DNA from 3 places in the Latilactobacillus curvatus JCM 1096 genome. Region 3 is predicted to be linked to each of the others. Evidence: a T-box and tRNA genes for the amino acid it is inferred to sense, from the RefSeq annotation. Region 3 holds a T-box; the other regions hold tRNA genes.

Region 1 (6,994 bases), 790 kb from region 3:
ACTGACTTTTAGTAGCTAATCAATTGGACGCACAAAAAAAGACTTGTCATCAACAAGTCTTTGAGAGTCGGGAAAACAAGATTTGAACTTGCGACCCCTACGTCCCGAACGTAGTGCTCTACCAAGCTGAGCTACTTCCCGGAAACTATTTTATTACGGGTACAAAAAAAGCGGAAGACGGGATTCGAACCCGCGACCCCCACCATGGCAAGGTGATGTTCTACCACTGAACTACTTCCGCATTTTTTATTAATATTTTTGTATCCAGTCGGGAAAACAGGATTCGAACCTGCGACCCCCTGGTCCCAAACCAGGTGCTCTACCAAGCTGAGCTATTTCCCGTTATATGCACCCAGTAGGAGTCGAACCTACAACCTTCTGATTCGTAGTCAGACACTCTATCCAGTTGCGCTATGGGTGCATTTTTCATTATGATGCCGAGGACCGGAATCGAACCGGTACGGTAGTCACCTACCGCGGGATTTTAAGTCCCGTGCGTCTGCCAGTTCCGCCACCCCGGCTTAATCATAATGAAAGCGGAAGACGGGATTCGAACCCGCGACCCCCACCATGGCAAGGTGATGTTCTACCACTGAACTACTTCCGCATCTTAATGCCGACTAGACGATTCGAACGCCCGACCCTCTGATTACAAATCAGATGCTCTACCAACTGAGCTAAGTCGGCATAATAAGATAACTTTCATTGAATATTCAATTGAATGCGGGTGAAGGGACTTGAACCCCCACGTCTATATAGACACTAGAACCTAAATCTAGCGCGTCTGCCAATTCCGCCACACCCGCATTTTGGCGTGTAACTTGGCCGATGAGTCGTGACAGGCTCGAACTGTCGACCCTCTGATTAAAAGTCAGATGCTCTACCAACTGAGCTAACGACTCAATGGAGGTTACAGGGCTCGAACCTGTGACCCTCTGCTTGTAAGGCAGACGCTCTCCCAACTGAGCTAAACCTCCATCAATAAAAAGCGCGGCAACGTCCTATCCTCGCAGGTAGTTTCCCACCAACTACTATCGGCGCTAAGAAGCTTAACTTCTGTGTTCGACATGGGAACAGGTGTATCCTTCTTGCTATCGCCACCACACTATTTTGTGCTTGCGCACTGAGAAGAACTTCGTTCTCTCAAAACTGCATAATAAGTAATATTTCATTTCAAAAGCCTAACATTGCACCTTTGGTTAAGTCCTCGACCGATTAGTACTAGTCCGCTCCATACATCGCTGTACTTCCACTCCTAGCCTATCTACCTGATCATCTTTCAGGGGTCTTACTTCCATAAAGGAATGGGAAATCTCATCTCGAGGGGGGCTTCACACTTAGATGCTTTCAGCGTTTATCCCGTCCATACATAGCTACCCAGCGATGCGCCTGGCGGCACAACTGGTACACCAGAGGTATGTCCATCCCGGTCCTCTCGTACTAAGGACAGCTCCTCTCAAATTTCCTGCGCCCGCGACGGATAGGGACCGAACTGTCTCACGACGTTCTGAACCCAGCTCGCGTACCGCTTTAATGGGCGAACAGCCCAACCCTTGGGACCGACTACAGCCCCAGGATGCGATGAGCCGACATCGAGGTGCCAAACCTCCCCGTCGATGTGGACTCTTGGGGGAGATAAGCCTGTTATCCCCAGGGTAGCTTTTATCCGTTGAGCGATGGCCCTTCCATACGGAACCACCGGATCACTAAGTCCGACTTTCGTCCCTGCTCGATTTGTCAATCTCACAGTCAAGCTCTCTTATACCTTTACACTCTACGAATGATTTCCAACCATTCTGAGAGAACCTTTGAGCGCCTCCGTTACACTTTAGGAGGCGACCGCCCCAGTCAAACTGCCCACCTGACACTGTCTCCCGCCACGCTAAGTGGCGCGGGTTAGAGTGGTCATACAGTTAGGGTAGTATCCCACCAACGCCTCCATCGAAACTAGCGTTCCGATTTCTACGGCTCCTACCTATCCTGTACAAACTGTACAAACACTCAATATCAAGCTACAGTAAAGCTCCATGGGGTCTTTCCGTCCTGTCGCGGGTAACCCGCATCTTCACGGGTATTATAATTTCACCGAGTCTCTCGTTGAGACAGTGCCCAAATCATTACGCCTTTCGTGCGGGTCGGAACTTACCCGACAAGGAATTTCGCTACCTTAGGACCGTTATAGTTACGGCCGCCGTTTACTGGGGCTTCAATTCTGGGCTTCGCTTACGCTAACTCATCCTCTTAACCTTCCAGCACCGGGCAGGCGTCAGCCCCTATACGTCATCTTTCGATTTTGCAGAGACCTGTGTTTTTGATAAACAGTTGTTTGGGCCTATTCACTGCGGCTGACCTGACGGTCAGCACCCCTTCTCCCGAAGTTACGGGGTCATTTTGCCGAGTTCCTTAACGAGAGTTCACTCGCTCACCTTAGGATATTCTCCTCGACCACCTGTGTCGGTTTACGGTACGGGTAGTTTATTTCTCACTAGAAGCTTTTCTTGGCAGTGTAACATCAGGAACTTCGCTACTTAATTTCGCTCCCCATCACAACTTGTCCTTAAAGAATCAAGCATTTCACTCAACTCAAGACTTGTTGCTTAGACACACATTTCCAGTCGTGTGCATTCCTTAGCTTCCTGCGTCCCTCCATCGTTCAAACAAAATAAACTAGTACAGGAATCTCAACCTGTTGGCCATCGACTACGCCTTTCGGCCTCGCCTTAGGTCCCGACTAACCCTGGGAGGACGAGCCTTCCCCAGGAAACCTTAGTCATACGGTGGATCAGATTCTCACTGATCTTTCGCTACTCATGCCGGCATTCTCACTTCTAAGCGCTCCACTAGTCCTTACGATCTAGCTTCATCGCCCTTAGAACGCTCTCCTACCGCGGACACTTACGTGTCCACCCACAGTTTCGGTATTATGTTTAGCCCCGGTACATTTTCGGCGCAGCGGCACTCGACTAGTGAGCTATTACGCACTCTTTAAATGGTGGCTGCTTCTGAGCCAACATCCTAGTTGTCTGTGCACCGCCACATCCTTTTCCACTTAACATAAATTTTGGGACCTTAACTGGTGATCTGGGCTGTTTCCCTTTCGACTACGGATCTTATCACTCGCAGTCTGACTCCCGGAACTAAATCAATGGTATTCGGAGTTTATCTGAATTCAGTAACCCATGACGGGCCCCTAGTCCAAACAGTGCTCTACCTCCATGATCCAATATTCCGAGGCTAGCCCTAAAGCTATTTCGGAGAGAACCAGCTATCTCCAAGTTCGATTGGAATTTCACCGCTACCCACACCTCATCCCCGCCATTTTCAACTGACGTGGGTTCGGTCCTCCAGTGTGTTTTACCACACCTTCAACCTGGACATGGGTAGGTCACTTGGTTTCGGGTCTACATCTATATACTCACTCGCCCATTTCAGACTCGCTTTCGCTACGGCTCCAGCTTTTCACTTTAACCTCGCATATAAACGTAACTCGCCGGTTCATTCTACAAAAGGCACGCCATCACTCATTAACGAGCTTTGACTAATTGTAGGCACACGGTTTCAGGATCTATTTCACTCCCCTTCCGGGGTGCTTTTCACCTTTCCCTCACGGTACTGGTTCACTATCGGTCACTAGGGAGTATTTAGCCTTGGGAGATGGTCCTCCCGGATTCCGACGGAATTTCACGTGTTCCGCCGTACTCAGGATCCAGAACGGAGGTTAAGTTGTTTAATCTACGTGGTTATCACACTCTTTGACTCAGCTTCCCAGCTGATTCGATTACAACTTAACTTGGTAACTCCAATGTTCTGTCCTACAACCCCAAGAAGCAAGCTTCTTGGTTTGGGCTCTTCCCCGTTCGCTCGCCGCTACTTAGGGAATCGATTTTTCTTTCTCTTCCTGCAGGTACTTAGATGTTTCAGTTCCCCGCGTCTACCTTCATTAAGCTATGTATTCACTTAATGATAATACCCGACTAAAGGTATTGGGTTCCCCCATTCGGAAATCTCCGGATCAAAGCTTACTTACAGCTCCCCGAAGCATATCGGTGTTAGTACCGTCCTTCATCGGCTCCTAGTGCCAAGGCATCCACCGTGCGCCCTTTATAACTTAACCTAACTTTACCTACGGTAAAGGGTTATTATTTGAGTTTAGCGATATGAACTAATTCATATTTCTATTAAAAAACTCTTTAAAACGCAATGTTTTCTCGGCTTTTAAAACTAATATATTACTTATTATCCAGTTTTCAAAGAACAAAGTTTCGATGACTATTGTCATCAATGGAGGATAACGGGATCGAACCGATGACCTCCTGCGTGCAAAGCAGGCGCTCTCCCAGCTGAGCTAATCCCCCGTGTTGGTACTATTTAATTCTTAGTACAATGGGCCTAAATGGACTCGAACCATCGACCTCACGCTTATCAGGCGTGCGCTCTAACCAGCTGAGCTATAGGCCCAAAAAACGTCCTAATTCAATGAGAGTAGACCTCTCAAAACTAAACAAAGTTTCGACTTCGCAAATGTACAAGGTTTTCCGTATTATTCCTTAGAAAGGAGGTGATCCAGCCGCAGGTTCTCCTACGGCTACCTTGTTACGACTTCACCCTAATCATCTGTCCCACCTTAGACGGCTGGCTCCCGAAGGTTACCTCACCGGCTTTGGGTGTTACAAACTCTCATGGTGTGACGGGCGGTGTGTACAAGGCCCGGGAACGTATTCACCGCGGCATGCTGATCCGCGATTACTAGCGATTCCGGCTTCATGTAGGCGAGTTGCAGCCTACAATCCGAACTGAGAATGGTTTTAAGAGATTAGCTAAACCTCGCGGTCTCGCGACTCGTTGTACCATCCATTGTAGCACGTGTGTAGCCCAGGTCATAAGGGGCATGATGATTTGACGTCGTCCCCACCTTCCTCCGGTTTGTCACCGGCAGTCTCACTAGAGTGCCCAACTAAATGCTGGCAACTAGTAATAAGGGTTGCGCTCGTTGCGGGACTTAACCCAACATCTCACGACACGAGCTGACGACAACCATGCACCACCTGTCACTTTGTCCCCGAAGGGAAAGCTCTATCTCTAGAGTGGTCAAAGGATGTCAAGACCTGGTAAGGTTCTTCGCGTTGCTTCGAATTAAACCACATGCTCCACCGCTTGTGCGGGCCCCCGTCAATTCCTTTGAGTTTCAACCTTGCGGTCGTACTCCCCAGGCGGAGTGCTTAATGCGTTAGCTGCGGCACTGAAGGGCGGAAACCCTCCAACACCTAGCACTCATCGTTTACGGCATGGACTACCAGGGTATCTAATCCTGTTTGCTACCCATGCTTTCGAGCCTCAGCGTCAGTTACAGACCAGACAGCCGCCTTCGCCACTGGTGTTCTTCCATATATCTACGCATTTCACCGCTACACATGGAGTTCCACTGTCCTCTTCTGCACTCAAGTTTCCCAGTTTCCGATGCACTTCTTCGGTTGAGCCGAAGGCTTTCACATCAGACTTAAGAAACCGCCTGCGCTCGCTTTACGCCCAATAAATCCGGACAACGCTTGCCACCTACGTATTACCGCGGCTGCTGGCACGTAGTTAGCCGTGGCTTTCTGGTTGGATACCGTCACTACCTGATCAGTTACTATCAAATACGTTCTTCTCCAACAACAGAGTTTTACGATCCGAAAACCTTCTTCACTCACGCGGCGTTGCTCCATCAGACTTTCGTCCATTGTGGAAGATTCCCTACTGCTGCCTCCCGTAGGAGTCTGGGCCGTGTCTCAGTCCCAGTGTGGCCGATTACCCTCTCAGGTCGGCTATGCATCACGGTCTTGGTGAGCCTTTACCTCACCAACTAACTAATGCACCGCGGGTCCATCCTAAAGTGATAGCCGAAACCATCTTTCAACCTTGCACCATGCGGTGCTAGGTTTTATGCGGTATTAGCATCTGTTTCCAAATGTTATCCCCCACTTTAGGGCAGGTTACCCACGTGTTACTCACCCGTCCGCCACTCACTCAAATGTTATCAATCAGAAGCAAGCTTCTTCAATCTAACGAGAGTGCGTTCGACTTGCATGTATTAGGCACGCCGCCAGCGTTCGTCCTGAGCCAGGATCAAACTCTCGATTAAAAGTTTGTAGCTCTTGTTTTGTTACTTAATTTATTTGCTAGCGAAATTGACTTTGCAAATATGTTTTGTGCCCCGAAGGGCGACCCTACACATTTGGTTTGTCGAAACTTTGTTCAGTTTTCAAAGGTCTACATCAGATATTAGTTAATCACTTATTAAGTTAAAACTCATAAGCAACACAATCTATCTTATCATGTATAAACCCGAATGTCAACAACTTTTTTTAAGTAATATTCATTCAACGTTTTGCTACATGCTCATCTCTCGACGACATAGAATATCTTACCATCCTAGTGGGACAACGTCAATCACTAATTTGAAAAAAATTCAAAAAAATTGAATTCCTGTATAAATATCGAAAAAATAATTCATATCACCCGGATTCTCATCCCTAATCTGCGCTATTGATTATCCCTCATAATACTTTTAAACTGCTATTTGTTCCAATTTTATCCAAATTGGTATAGGTAAACAAAAAGATCCTGCAAAATTCGCAGAATCTTCACGTCCTAATAGAAGTCTTCTAGGTTTTCATAGTCTAATATCGCAATCTTTCGACCGTTTCGTTCAATTAGCGCATGACTTTCTAACTGTTTTAACTTACGCGATAAGGTTTCAGGCGTTGTTCCAATATATGTTGCCAGTTCTTTTAACTTCATCGGAATCATCACTTCAGTTTCTCCGCTCGCTTTAGCTAAATCAAGTAGATAAGTCACGATTCTGGATTCAACTGACTCGATATTGATTAAGTTCGCCTGTTTTTCCAAACGCGTCATCTTATCAGTAGTTGCTTCTAGTAACTTTAAACTAATTTCGGGATAGGCTAACAGTAACTGTTGAAAAGCACTCCGCGATAACGTACAGATTGTACTA
Region 2 (6,994 bases), 280 kb from region 3:
TTATCGGCTTAGCTGAAAAAGATTACTATGACGGTGTGATTTTCCACCGGGTCATCAACGATTTCATGATTCAAGGTGGCGATCCAACCGGTACTGGGATGGGTGGCGAAAGTCTCTGGGGCCAACCTTTCGAAGATGAATTCAACCAAGAAGTCTTTAACTTAAATGGTGCATTATCAATGGCTAATGCTGGTCCTAATACAAACGGCAGCCAATTCTTCATCGTAACAAACGAACATATCAACCAAAACATGTTGTCACAAATGCCAGGTGCTGGTTACCCAGAAGAAGTCATTACGGCTTATGAAAAGGGTGGTACACCTTGGTTAGATTTTAAACATACTGTATTTGGTCACGTCTTGAGTGGGATGGACGTTGTTAATAAGATCAACGCTACAGAAACAGGAATGCAAGACAAACCAGTTGAAGAAGTTATCATCAATCACATTACGATTAATCTTTAATTTTAATTGAAGAGGTGTTTTAGATGCTAGTAGGTGGAATTGAAGGAGGGGGCACGAAGTTTGTCTGTGCCGTAACAGATGGAAAAAATGGGATACAAGAACGAATTAGTATGCCAACCGAGACGCCGGAACAAACGATGCCACGGTTATTTGAATATTTTGATCAATTCGATCATTTAGATGCCATTGGTTTGGCATCGTTTGGCCCAATTGATGTTAACCCGAAATCAAAAACATATGGCTCAATCATCGATACACCCAAAGCAGGGTGGGAACACTATGATATCTTAGGAGCAATGAAAGCTCATTATCCTGATACCCAGTTTGCTTTTACAACGGATGTGAATGCCGCAGCCTATGGTGAATTGAAGATGGGCGCTGCTGATGGACTTGATAGTTGTGTTTACTTAACTGTCGGGACGGGGATTGGTGGCGGTGTTGTTGAACACGGTCAGATTTTACAAGGTTACAGCCATCCTGAAATCGGCCACATGTTAATTCGGCAACAACCAGAAGATTCATACGAAGGGACATGTCCTTATCACCACAATTGTTTGGAAGGCTTAGCAGCTGGTCCAGCAATCGAACGCCGTTGGGGCAAGAAAGGCCACTTATTGCCGGCTGATCATCAAGCATGGCAAATGGAAGCTGACTATTTAGCTCAAGCCTGTGTAAATATTGCTTTAATGCTATCGCCAGAACGAATTGTCTTCGGTGGTGGGGTGTCGAAACAAGCCCAACTATTCCCAATGATTCGTGAATCCTTTAAACGTCAAATGGCAGGTTATGTGCAAACGCCTGACCTTGATGACTACATCGTGCATGTTGCATTAGGGGATGACGCTGGGATTACTGGGGCACTTTTACTAGCAGCTGATCAACTTTAGTTAAATGAGAACCTGAGGGATGTTTCCTCAGGTTCTTTTTACATATTATAGAAGGAATTGTATAAAAGGTCTTAGCCGATAGCTTGCCTTTTACTAACTGGAAGGCTTAAAATAGATAGGAATATTGAAATGGAGGAAAATATGGGTTATCGAATTGGACAAAAGATTACAGGTACTGTAACAGGCATTCAACCATATGGTGTATTTGTTTCATTAGATGCAACGGTCCAAGGCTTAATCCACATCTCAGAATGTGGTCATGGTTTTGTTAAAGCGTTAGATGAACAGTTTAAAGTCGGTCAAGTGTTAGATGTATTAGTGTTAGATATCGATGAATACACACATAAGATTAGTTTGTCGTTACGTGCGCTACATAAAGCACAAGATTTAGCACCACAGCGTGCTAAGAAACACTATTGGACAAATCGCCGGATTCATATTGGGTTTGCGCCCATTGCAGAACGATTACCAAGATGGACTGAAGAAGCGATAGAAGACTTGAATAAGGGTGAGAATGTATGAGTGCTAAAGTAGCCGGAACGATTATGTATAAGACAGAGCAAGGACAATATGATTTTTTGGTCCAACCACAAGTTGATGCTTCTTATAAGATGCTGGTGACCAATAAGCAAGATGATCAAACACCACTTGCTGCTGTATTAATTGCAATCCAAGCACAGCTAAATATTGATGTTAACGAATTGAGATTGATCAATTTAGCGAATATTAACCTTGAAGGTGAGAACGTTTCGTTCTTTGTCTTTCAGTGGGGAGCTCATGAGACTGATTTTTATACCGAACAATTGAGAATAATTAGTGAAGCCGGTTTTCGATTTGCGAACCCTAGTGAGTTCACGGAATTACTGGATAAGTTAGAAGTCACGAGTGTCCCGCACTTGAATTAGTTCGGACAATCGGTGAATATCTATTCAACAATGTACGCTTTTGAAACTTTTTATATTTTTATTCAAAAAAAAGTAAACAATCGCTTGACGATGTCTTGGATTGTTGGTATAGTATTCTATGTTGTCAGCGAGAGAAAAGCTCATTGCTAACGAAATAACGGGTCAAACGAGATTGAATAAATATTCAAAAAATATTTATAAAAAACGCTTGACAGTGTTCGTTAGAAATGATATATTAATTAAGCTGTTTCAACACAGTAGATCTTTGAAAACTGAACAAAGTTTCGACAAACCAAATGTGTAGGGTCGCCCTTCGGGGCACAAAACATATTTGCAAAGTCAATTTCGCTAGCAAATAAATTAAGTAACAAAACAAGAGCTACAAACTTTTAATCGAGAGTTTGATCCTGGCTCAGGACGAACGCTGGCGGCGTGCCTAATACATGCAAGTCGAACGCACTCTCGTTAGATTGAAGAAGCTTGCTTCTGATTGATAACATTTGAGTGAGTGGCGGACGGGTGAGTAACACGTGGGTAACCTGCCCTAAAGTGGGGGATAACATTTGGAAACAGATGCTAATACCGCATAAAACCTAGCACCGCATGGTGTAAGGTTGAAAGATGGTTTCGGCTATCACTTTAGGATGGACCCGCGGTGCATTAGTTAGTTGGTGAGGTAAAGGCTCACCAAGACCGTGATGCATAGCCGACCTGAGAGGGTAATCGGCCACACTGGGACTGAGACACGGCCCAGACTCCTACGGGAGGCAGCAGTAGGGAATCTTCCACAATGGACGAAAGTCTGATGGAGCAACGCCGCGTGAGTGAAGAAGGTTTTCGGATCGTAAAACTCTGTTGTTGGAGAAGAACGTATTTGATAGTAACTGATCAGGTAGTGACGGTATCCAACCAGAAAGCCACGGCTAACTACGTGCCAGCAGCCGCGGTAATACGTAGGTGGCAAGCGTTGTCCGGATTTATTGGGCGTAAAGCGAGCGCAGGCGGTTTCTTAAGTCTGATGTGAAAGCCTTCGGCTCAACCGAAGAAGTGCATCGGAAACTGGGAAACTTGAGTGCAGAAGAGGACAGTGGAACTCCATGTGTAGCGGTGAAATGCGTAGATATATGGAAGAACACCAGTGGCGAAGGCGGCTGTCTGGTCTGTAACTGACGCTGAGGCTCGAAAGCATGGGTAGCAAACAGGATTAGATACCCTGGTAGTCCATGCCGTAAACGATGAGTGCTAGGTGTTGGAGGGTTTCCGCCCTTCAGTGCCGCAGCTAACGCATTAAGCACTCCGCCTGGGGAGTACGACCGCAAGGTTGAAACTCAAAGGAATTGACGGGGGCCCGCACAAGCGGTGGAGCATGTGGTTTAATTCGAAGCAACGCGAAGAACCTTACCAGGTCTTGACATCCTTTGACCACTCTAGAGATAGAGTTTTCCCTTCGGGGACAAAGTGACAGGTGGTGCATGGTTGTCGTCAGCTCGTGTCGTGAGATGTTGGGTTAAGTCCCGCAACGAGCGCAACCCTTATTACTAGTTGCCAGCATTTAGTTGGGCACTCTAGTGAGACTGCCGGTGACAAACCGGAGGAAGGTGGGGACGACGTCAAATCATCATGCCCCTTATGACCTGGGCTACACACGTGCTACAATGGATGGTACAACGAGTCGCGAGACCGCGAGGTTTAGCTAATCTCTTAAAACCATTCTCAGTTCGGATTGTAGGCTGCAACTCGCCTACATGAAGCCGGAATCGCTAGTAATCGCGGATCAGCATGCCGCGGTGAATACGTTCCCGGGCCTTGTACACACCGCCCGTCACACCATGAGAGTTTGTAACACCCAAAGCCGGTGAGGTAACCTTCGGGAGCCAGCCGTCTAAGGTGGGACAGATGATTAGGGTGAAGTCGTAACAAGGTAGCCGTAGGAGAACCTGCGGCTGGATCACCTCCTTTCTAAGGAATAATACGGAAAACCTTGTACATTTGCGAAGTCGAAACTTTGTTTAGTTTTGAGAGGTCTACTCTCATTGAATTAGGACGTTTTTTGGGCCTATAGCTCAGCTGGTTAGAGCGCACGCCTGATAAGCGTGAGGTCGATGGTTCGAGTCCATTTAGGCCCATTGTACTAAGAATTAAATAGTACCAACACGGGGGATTAGCTCAGCTGGGAGAGCGCCTGCTTTGCACGCAGGAGGTCATCGGTTCGATCCCGTTATCCTCCATTGATGACAATAGTCATCGAAACTTTGTTCTTTGAAAACTGGATAATAAGTAATATATTAGTTTTAAAAGCCGAGAAAACATTGCGTTTTAAAGAGTTTTTTAATAGAAATATGAATTAGTTCATATCGCTAAACTCAAATAATAACCCTTTACCGTAGGTAAAGTTAGGTTAAGTTATAAAGGGCGCACGGTGGATGCCTTGGCACTAGGAGCCGATGAAGGACGGTACTAACACCGATATGCTTCGGGGAGCTGTAAGTAAGCTTTGATCCGGAGATTTCCGAATGGGGGAACCCAATACCTTTAGTCGGGTATTATCATTAAGTGAATACATAGCTTAATGAAGGTAGACGCGGGGAACTGAAACATCTAAGTACCTGCAGGAAGAGAAAGAAAAATCGATTCCCTAAGTAGCGGCGAGCGAACGGGGAAGAGCCCAAACCAAGAAGCTTGCTTCTTGGGGTTGTAGGACAGAACATTGGAGTTACCAAGTTAAGTTGTAATCGAATCAGCTGGGAAGCTGAGTCAAAGAGTGTGATAACCACGTAGATTAAACAACTTAACCTCCGTTCTGGATCCTGAGTACGGCGGAACACGTGAAATTCCGTCGGAATCCGGGAGGACCATCTCCCAAGGCTAAATACTCCCTAGTGACCGATAGTGAACCAGTACCGTGAGGGAAAGGTGAAAAGCACCCCGGAAGGGGAGTGAAATAGATCCTGAAACCGTGTGCCTACAATTAGTCAAAGCTCGTTAATGAGTGATGGCGTGCCTTTTGTAGAATGAACCGGCGAGTTACGTTTATATGCGAGGTTAAAGTGAGAAGCTGGAGCCGTAGCGAAAGCGAGTCTGAAATGGGCGAGTGAGTATATAGATGTAGACCCGAAACCAAGTGACCTACCCATGTCCAGGTTGAAGGTGTGGTAAAACACACTGGAGGACCGAACCCACGTCAGTTGAAAATGGCGGGGATGAGGTGTGGGTAGCGGTGAAATTCCAATCGAACTTGGAGATAGCTGGTTCTCTCCGAAATAGCTTTAGGGCTAGCCTCGGAATATTGGATCATGGAGGTAGAGCACTGTTTGGACTAGGGGCCCGTCATGGGTTACTGAATTCAGATAAACTCCGAATACCATTGATTTAGTTCCGGGAGTCAGACTGCGAGTGATAAGATCCGTAGTCGAAAGGGAAACAGCCCAGATCACCAGTTAAGGTCCCAAAATTTATGTTAAGTGGAAAAGGATGTGGCGGTGCACAGACAACTAGGATGTTGGCTCAGAAGCAGCCACCATTTAAAGAGTGCGTAATAGCTCACTAGTCGAGTGCCGCTGCGCCGAAAATGTACCGGGGCTAAACATAATACCGAAACTGTGGGTGGACACGTAAGTGTCCGCGGTAGGAGAGCGTTCTAAGGGCGATGAAGCTAGATCGTAAGGACTAGTGGAGCGCTTAGAAGTGAGAATGCCGGCATGAGTAGCGAAAGATCAGTGAGAATCTGATCCACCGTATGACTAAGGTTTCCTGGGGAAGGCTCGTCCTCCCAGGGTTAGTCGGGACCTAAGGCGAGGCCGAAAGGCGTAGTCGATGGCCAACAGGTTGAGATTCCTGTACTAGTTTATTTTGTTTGAACGATGGAGGGACGCAGGAAGCTAAGGAATGCACACGACTGGAAATGTGTGTCTAAGCAACAAGTCTTGAGTTGAGTGAAATGCTTGATTCTTTAAGGACAAGTTGTAATGGGGAGCGAAATTAAGTAGCGAAGTTCCTGATGTTACACTGCCAAGAAAAGCTTCTAGTGAGAAATAAACTACCCGTACCGTAAACCGACACAGGTGGTCGAGGAGAATATCCTAAGGTGAGCGAGTGAACTCTCGTTAAGGAACTCGGCAAAATGACCCCGTAACTTCGGGAGAAGGGGTGCTGACCGTCAGGTCAGCCGCAGTGAATAGGCCCAAACAACTGTTTATCAAAAACACAGGTCTCTGCAAAATCGAAAGATGACGTATAGGGGCTGACGCCTGCCCGGTGCTGGAAGGTTAAGAGGATGAGTTAGCGTAAGCGAAGCCCAGAATTGAAGCCCCAGTAAACGGCGGCCGTAACTATAACGGTCCTAAGGTAGCGAAATTCCTTGTCGGGTAAGTTCCGACCCGCACGAAAGGCGTAATGATTTGGGCACTGTCTCAACGAGAGACTCGGTGAAATTATAATACCCGTGAAGATGCGGGTTACCCGCGACAGGACGGAAAGACCCCATGGAGCTTTACTGTAGCTTGATATTGAGTGTTTGTACAGTTTGTACAGGATAGGTAGGAGCCGTAGAAATCGGAACGCTAGTTTCGATGGAGGCGTTGGTGGGATACTACCCTAACTGTATGACCACTCTAACCCGCGCCACTTAGCGTGGCGGGAGACAGTGTCAGGTGGGCAGTTTGACTGGGGCGGTCGCCTCCTAAAGTGTAACGGAGGCGCTCAAAGGTTCTCTCAGAATGGTTGGAAATCATTCGTAGAG
Region 3 (6,994 bases):
AATGTGTTCAAAACGAGTCCCTTTAGGATAAAAATAACGTAAATTCCGATTAAAGCGTTCATTACTACCACGTTCAGCTGGCGTATAAGCATGGCAGTAATAGGTCTTAATACCATATTGTGATTCAAGTGATACTAGCCCACTAAACTCAGTGCCACGGTCCACAGTAAAGCTGTGCACCGGACCATTAAAAGTGGTTAGGAACTTAGTTAGTGCTTCATTAACAGTCGCTGTCGTCCGATCTTTTAACCGGTATGCCCAAAGGGACCGTGATTTGCGATCGATTAAAGTTAATAAAACTGCCTTACTATGCCCACGAGGACCAACGACTGTATCTAGTTCAAAATCGCCGATGCGCTTACGTTGATTAATCATCATGGGATGCTGTTCAATTGATCGCCCCAAAGATTGATTATATTTGGATCGTTGGTCAACGTTACGCCGTTGGCGTACGCCATGTTCAGGTAGATCATTCAAGGAGAAACCAATTCTCCCTTGATTTAGCCAATTATAAATAGATTTAGTAGCTAGTTTAAATTCGTGAGCAATCATTCCTGGTGACCAGCTTAGACGTAAATGGTTGAGAATTTTTTGCTTTAACTCATCGCTCAGCTTAGTTTTCCGACCACATCGTGATCGCTTGTATTCGGCATCTGTTTGTGCTAATTCAGCCTGATAAGGTTGACATCGAGATAATTCATAAGAAATTGTTGACGGTGATCGGTTCAGCCGAACGCCCATTTGGATATTGGACAGCCCTAGTTCACAAAAGGTTTCGATTTTAATTCGTTCGGAATAGGTTATACTAGACAAAAGATCAGCTCCTAAAAGATGGGTTTGTGGTAAACACCATTTTAAAGGAAGCTGATCTTTTTTGTCCGAACAGCGTTCGGATTAATTTTACAATCTACCATATAATTACATTTCGTCTCTCAACTGGCGAGAATGCGACATAATCTTTTTCGTGAGTTTGCTTCATTATTTGTAAATAATTCTGGTAATTTAACAAATAGCCTCTTCCATGCTCCGATTCTACTAAAGTCATTTTATAAGTCTCATTTATCGATTTAACCGACCTGTAAATCGTTTTTTGAGATACGGCAACTACATCGGCCAATTCATTTGCTGTCATGTAATCTCCATTCTTTAACAAAGCATTCAATATCTGATTCATATAACCAGTCATATTTTCCTCCTTATGTTTATGATAGCGCTATTTTTATTAAAAAAAGATAAACCTTTGCCCGTTGCTACGGTCATTCTTCTTGTTTTTCTTTATTCTAGTACATCTTGTGTAATGTATACAAAAAGCCCTACCGTATTCCGGTAGGGCTTTTCGTTGTGTGGAGTTGCTATTAATATTATTTTTTGGTACATCCTTAGTGTAGCAAAACCTGGGCAGCATTCCAGTTACAAGTTCAGCGAATTGTCCGGAAAGTGAACAATATCACTAAATTGTTTAGTCACTTTTAACGATTTTCTCAAGCTGCTTCAAATTAAAACATAACCGCTCATCAATCACCTCCGGTTCGGTCTGCAGATTATTTTCAAACCAACAATCTAATTGGCGAATGATTGCACCGCCGTAAAAGTCTTCCAAGTGATTTAACTGTTGTGGCGTGTATTGTGCTTTGTAATGGCGCAATGCCTTATGAATAATCTGTTTCATAACCTGTTCAAAAAAGCGGCGGCGTTCCGGATAATCCGCTAGATGATATAAATTCAAGCAAAACATGCGATACCGTGTAATAAATTGAATGGCTTCATGACAGCCGGATTCCCAATCGCCACTCACTATACTCTCATCAACTTTTTGAATAATTTGTTGTTCAAGTGTCCACCAAAATAAGCCGCACATGCCCGTTGGAAAATGATTATAAAAGGTCGTTCGTGACAAATTAGCCGTCTTCAAAAAAGTCGCGACCGTCAATTTCGTCGCTTTTTGATCCATTAATAATTCGATTAAAATCATTGCCATATAGCGCTTAGTCGCTTGTCGTCGTGTCATTTACCCACCCGTTCTAATTACTATTGTTATTTTACCAATAAACAATCATTAACGGTAATATTATTAACAAAGATTAATTTTATAGCAATGAAAACGTTATCTAATTATTATCGATTGCACAAAAAAAGCGGTGCGAATTTGATATTCGCACCGCCTTAACACATTAATTATTTTTCTAAACCTTCCGCAACTGCTTCTGGGTAGTTGGCTGTGACAGTTGCAGCACAACGCGCACAAAGCATTGGGAACTTATCATCTGAACCGATATCAGTCTTAATCATCCGACAACGATCACAAACATCCCCCTCAGCATGCGCAACACTAACCGAAATGCCATCAAATTGAGTAGCTTCTGTTGGAACATCGGCTGATTGATCCGCAATTGTTAATTGTGAGACAATCAATAATTGTTTAACATCAGCATCCAATGAAGCTAATAAAGCAGCATTGGCTTCGTTTGGATAAAGTGTTACGGCCGCTTCTAATGACTTACCGATGACCTTGTCCATCCGGGCTGTTTCAAGAGCTTTTAAGACATCGTCACGGATCCCCATGAAGGCATTCCAAGTTTCAACTAAGTCTTCTTCACCGGCAAAATGTTCAACTTCTGGCATTTCAGCTAATTGAACGAATTCTTCTGGTTCGTGTAAGTAGCTCCAGATTTCTTCAGCTGTGTGTGGCAAGATTGGTGTCAATAACTTCGTCAAGGCTACTGCTACTGCATAGAAAACAGTTTGTATGTTACGACGAGGTGCATCATTTTGACCATCGATATAAACAACGTCTTTGGCGAAGTCTAAGTAGAAGGCTGATAATTCGTTCGTCAAGAACATGTTAATTGTCTTATAAACTGTGGCAAAGTCGTAAGCATCATACGCCGCTTTACAGCTGGCGATGATTGCGTTTAAGCGCACCAACATGAACTTATCAACTGAACCTAATTCTGCGTAATCAACTGTATCTTTAGCAGGATCGAAATCAGTTGTGTTCGCAATCATGAACCGCATTGTGTTCCGGATCTTCCGGTAAGCTTCACTGACTTGTTGGAAGTTTTCCATTGTGACTTTCACGTCTGAGCTAGCATCAACTGAAGCGACCCAGAGGCGCACAATATCCGCCCCCATTTGTTTGATGATCTTTTCAGGCAAGATTGTGTTCCCAAGTGATTTACTCATCTTACGACCGTTACCATCTAAGACAAAGCCTTGTGAAATAACAGCTTTATAAGGGCTGACTTCGCCAACTGCAACACTGGTAATTAAACTTGAGTTAAACCAGCCACGATATTGATCTGAACCTTCTAAGATTAAGTCCGCTGGATAAGTTAAGTCATCGCGAGCCGCTAACACAGCTTGATGTGATGAACCTGAATCAAACCAGACATCCATGATATCTTTTTCTTTTGTAAATTCACCATTTGGACTCCCAGGATGTGTAAAGCCTGCTGGTAATAAGTCTTTAGCATCCCATTCAAACCAAACGTTTGAACCATGCTCTGCAAAGAGTTGCGCCACACGTTCGATTGTTTCTGGCATGACGATTTCTGTGCCGTCTTCAGCATAGAAGATTGGTAATGGCACACCCCATGCCCGTTGACGAGAGATAACCCAATCGCCACGATCACGAATCATGTTGTAAAGACGGGTCTTTCCCCATTCTGGCATGAATTCAACTTTTTCGATTTGTGCTAAGATTTGATCGCGGAACGCATCGATTGAAGCAAACCATTGGGCTGTTGCCCGGAAGATAACGGGTTTCTTTGTCCGCCAGTCATGTGGGTAACTATGCGTGAAGAAGTCGAGTTTCAATAATGAACCGTTCTTTTCAAGCGCTTCTGTCACCATTGGGTTGGCTTTATCGTAATAAACGCCTTCAAAACCAGGGGCATCTTCAGTCATAATCCCTTTGCTGTCAACGACTGAAAGGACTGGTAACTTATATTTAGTGCCAGCGTTATAATCATCTTCACCGTGACCTGGTGCCGTATGCACTAAACCAGTCCCAGTTTCTAATGTCACGTGGTTGCCTAAGATCACCAATGATTCACGGTCATATAATGGGTGGCGGGCTGTCATTAATTCCATGTCAGCACCCTTGAAAGTCTTCAAGATTTCAACTGATTCCCAACCAAGAAGATCAGTCATCTTGTTCAAACGTTCTGCTGCCACAACGTATTTTTGGCCGTCAGCTAACACTTGAACGTAATCGAAAGCTGGGTTAACCGCAATCCCTAAGTTAGCAGGAATTGTCCATGGGGTTGTTGTCCAGATGATGAATTTTGTATCCGCATCTAATAAGTCTTTCCCATCCACCACGTTAAACGCCACGTACATTGATGGTGACTTGATGTCTTTGTATTCAATTTCAGCTTCCGCTAAAGTTGATTCTGATGAAGGTGACCAGTAAACGGGCTTCTTACCTTTATAGATATAACCTTTTTTAGCCATTTCACCGAAGACCCGAATTTCTTCAGCTTCAAAATCAGCTGTTAAAGTGATGTATGGGTTATCCCAATCAGCAGAAATCCCAAGACGCTTGAAATCTTCGCGTTGCTTGTTGACTTGTTCCATGGCATAGTCGTAACAAAGTTTACGATAATCAACGAGGCTCATTTCTTTCCGCTTGATACCCTTTTTAGCCAAGGCTTGTTCGATTGGCAAACCATGTGTATCCCATCCAGGAACAAAAGGTGCGCGGAACCCGTTCATTGATTTGTAACGAACGATAATATCTTTACTTGTTTTATTTAAGGCGTGACCCATGTGGATGTTGCCGTTCGCAAATGGCGGGCCATCATGAAGAACGAATGAAGGTTTACCTTCATTTAATTTTTGCCGTTGTTGATAGAGGTTGTTATCGGCCCAACCTTTTTGCCAATCGATTTCACGATTCGGTAAACCTGCTCGCATTGGGAAAGCTGTCTTGCCCAGGTTTAATGTTTCTTTGATACGCATCAAATCACTCCTTTATTTTTAAAAACAAAAAAAGATCCCGCCCTGAATAGGACGAAATCTTCGTGGTACCACCTAAATTTGAAGGTCAATGACCTTCCTCAACATGCAATAACGCGCATTAAGCGTCCCAAATTACTCAATTCATCTGGAATGAAATAAGGTGATACACCGCTAAACAGAGCATTACCAACCTTCCACCGTCGTTGGCTCGCTTAAATGATGTTTTGCTTGCTAGTCCTTATTTAAATCTGTTGCTTGGTTTTCAATTGGGTTGTAAGAATCCGTAACAGCTTCAACCACTTCATCTGAATCGGTGTCTTCGACTACATCGGAGAGCACTTCATCATTGTCATCTTCTTCGACTGGTGTTTCTTCACCAGGGAAAATAATGGTTTGCGTTGTTGTCACATCATCTTCAGCAATTTGACCCCAAGGTTTAACTTCTGCATCCGAGTTTACTTGATTTGACCCATGGTTGTCAAGGTCTGTCATATCAATTTCAGCTGAAAGAGCTTGATGGTCCGCTAAATCATCTTTAGCTAATAAATCTGTCCATTCAGGACTCTTAACCACTTCTAATTGTGATTCAAGCATAACTTGTAATCTTTGACGGAAAATCCGTGTTTGTTTCTTCAAGTCATCGGTTTCGATTGCAATTTGTTTTGCACGTTCAGTTGCATCGTCAATGATGTGGTTTGATTTTTCAGTTGCATCATCCAACATTGATTTTGCATTCTTTTCTGATTCAGTTTGAATCATTTCAGCTTCTTTTTTAGCGTTATCTTTAACACGGTCAGCCGCTTCTTGTGCAACAATGATTGATTGGTTCAACGCATCTTTCAATTCATTAAAATACGTTACTTTTTCATCGCTTGATTTTAATTCCGCTTTTAAACTTTCATTTTCTGTTAAAACTGATTCGTAGTCTTTAATCACTTGATCTAAGAAATCATTGACTTGATCCGGATTGTAACCCCGCATTTTTGTGTTAAATTCTTTGTTATGAATATCTAAAGGTGTTAAAACCATTTTGAAATTCCTCCATCTTTTTCAGCAATTATTTTCTTAAAATCCCCAGTGTCACTCGATATTTTTCTTTACGAGTCTGACCATCAATCGATTGGAGTTGAATCCGGCCAAAACCACGAACAGAGACGATATCTAATAGTGCTAATTCAAAATCTGGTTTATCAAATGCTTGCCAATTCAGTTTAACTTTGTTGGCTTGAATTAATTCTTTAGCGCGTTGTCGCGACAGATTGTAAACAGTTGAAATGATCGTATCCAAGCGAAACGAGCTGACAGTCGTTTGTTCGAATTGCCAAGCGTCCTTAGGCGTCAACAACTGTGTATAGTCTTGTTCTTGCAAATGAACTGATACGCGACCAATCTTAGTGATTTGCTCTTCGACATAGCCTGCCATCTTCTTCGTCACAAAGAATTGCCAGCGTTCTTCATCGGTCATAATATCCCCAAAAACATCACGGTCAATGCCAGCATTCACAAGCGTACCAAGCACCTTCCCATGTGATAGGTTTGCAAATTTAATCGGGTACCGAATCTCAAATAATTGAATCTCAAAATCCGCATCCGTTGGTTCAAAGTAATCTGGAGCAATCATTGCCCGTTTCCGTTCAGCAGCGTTATATCCGCCATTAAAGTGATAACGGACGTCCCCTTTTTCACCGACCAAGGTTTGTAAAATAAACGCTTGACGCGGATCTAAAAACGCCGTTAAGATTGGTCGATATTCAACTTGTGCTTGCTCAATCCAATCCAAAACCTGCGCAACAAATGGCGCCTCGCTTTTTCTAAAATGTTGATAGACATCTGCTTGATTGACCATTGATTACATCCCCACTAATAATTGTGCGAGTAAGCCGATCCCACGTTCTACTAAATATAAAACGAAAAACGCAGCAATGGCTGAAATCCCAATACCACCGATTGCAGGAATGAAGCGGTCAAAGATTTCTAAGAAAGGTTCAACTAACTTAGCAACAAAGCGCCCTAATTTACTGCCCATCGCCTC

Evidence for each region. A T-box is a leader RNA that pairs with one kind of tRNA and senses whether it is charged. The one in region 3 lies ahead of ileS (isoleucine--tRNA ligase), so its partner is inferred to be a tRNA-Ile.
Region 1: it has a tRNA-Ile gene. The T-box ahead of ileS (isoleucine--tRNA ligase) is inferred to sense a tRNA for this amino acid. The anticodon was not compared.
Region 2: it has a tRNA-Ile gene. The T-box ahead of ileS (isoleucine--tRNA ligase) is inferred to sense a tRNA for this amino acid. The anticodon was not compared.

The regions. Positions count from the first base shown of each region.
Region 1 is NZ_CP026116.1:1,375,929-1,382,922, forward strand. It holds tRNA gene LCU_RS07165 (tRNA-Pro) at 68-141, opposite strand; tRNA gene LCU_RS07170 (tRNA-Gly) at 170-241, opposite strand; tRNA gene LCU_RS07175 (tRNA-Pro) at 269-342, opposite strand; tRNA gene LCU_RS07180 (tRNA-Arg) at 348-421, opposite strand; tRNA gene LCU_RS07185 (tRNA-Leu) at 436-521, opposite strand; tRNA gene LCU_RS07190 (tRNA-Gly) at 536-607, opposite strand; tRNA gene LCU_RS07195 (tRNA-Thr) at 615-687, opposite strand; tRNA gene LCU_RS07200 (tRNA-Leu) at 723-806, opposite strand; tRNA gene LCU_RS07205 (tRNA-Lys) at 830-902, opposite strand; tRNA gene LCU_RS07210 (tRNA-Val) at 905-977, opposite strand; rRNA gene rrf (5S ribosomal RNA) at 989-1,105, opposite strand; rRNA gene LCU_RS07220 (23S ribosomal RNA) at 1,196-4,114, opposite strand; tRNA gene LCU_RS07225 (tRNA-Ala) at 4,283-4,355, opposite strand; tRNA gene LCU_RS07230 (tRNA-Ile) at 4,385-4,458, opposite strand; rRNA gene LCU_RS07235 (16S ribosomal RNA) at 4,552-6,121, opposite strand; gene LCU_RS07240 (Crp/Fnr family transcriptional regulator) at 6,631-6,994, opposite strand, start outside.
Region 2 is NZ_CP026116.1:1,890,592-1,897,585, forward strand. It holds gene LCU_RS09705 (peptidylprolyl isomerase) at 1-464, shown strand, start outside; gene LCU_RS09710 (ROK family protein) at 488-1,351, shown strand; gene LCU_RS09715 (CvfD/Ygs/GSP13 family RNA-binding post-transcriptional regulator) at 1,493-1,873, shown strand; gene LCU_RS09720 (hypothetical protein) at 1,870-2,256, shown strand; rRNA gene LCU_RS09725 (16S ribosomal RNA) at 2,646-4,215, shown strand; tRNA gene LCU_RS09730 (tRNA-Ile) at 4,309-4,382, shown strand; tRNA gene LCU_RS09735 (tRNA-Ala) at 4,412-4,484, shown strand; rRNA gene LCU_RS10020 (23S ribosomal RNA) at 4,653-6,994, shown strand, end outside.
Region 3 is NZ_CP026116.1:271,357-278,350, reverse strand. It holds gene LCU_RS01560 (IS30-like element ISLpl1 family transposase) at 1-813, opposite strand, end outside; gene LCU_RS01550 (HTH domain-containing protein) at 908-1,186, opposite strand; gene LCU_RS01545 (TetR/AcrR family transcriptional regulator) at 1,460-2,008, opposite strand; gene ileS (isoleucine--tRNA ligase) at 2,176-4,962, opposite strand; T-box leader at 5,007-5,217, opposite strand; gene LCU_RS01535 (DivIVA domain-containing protein) at 5,194-5,991, opposite strand; gene LCU_RS01530 (YlmH family RNA-binding protein) at 6,020-6,808, opposite strand; gene LCU_RS01525 (YggT family protein) at 6,812-6,994, opposite strand, start outside.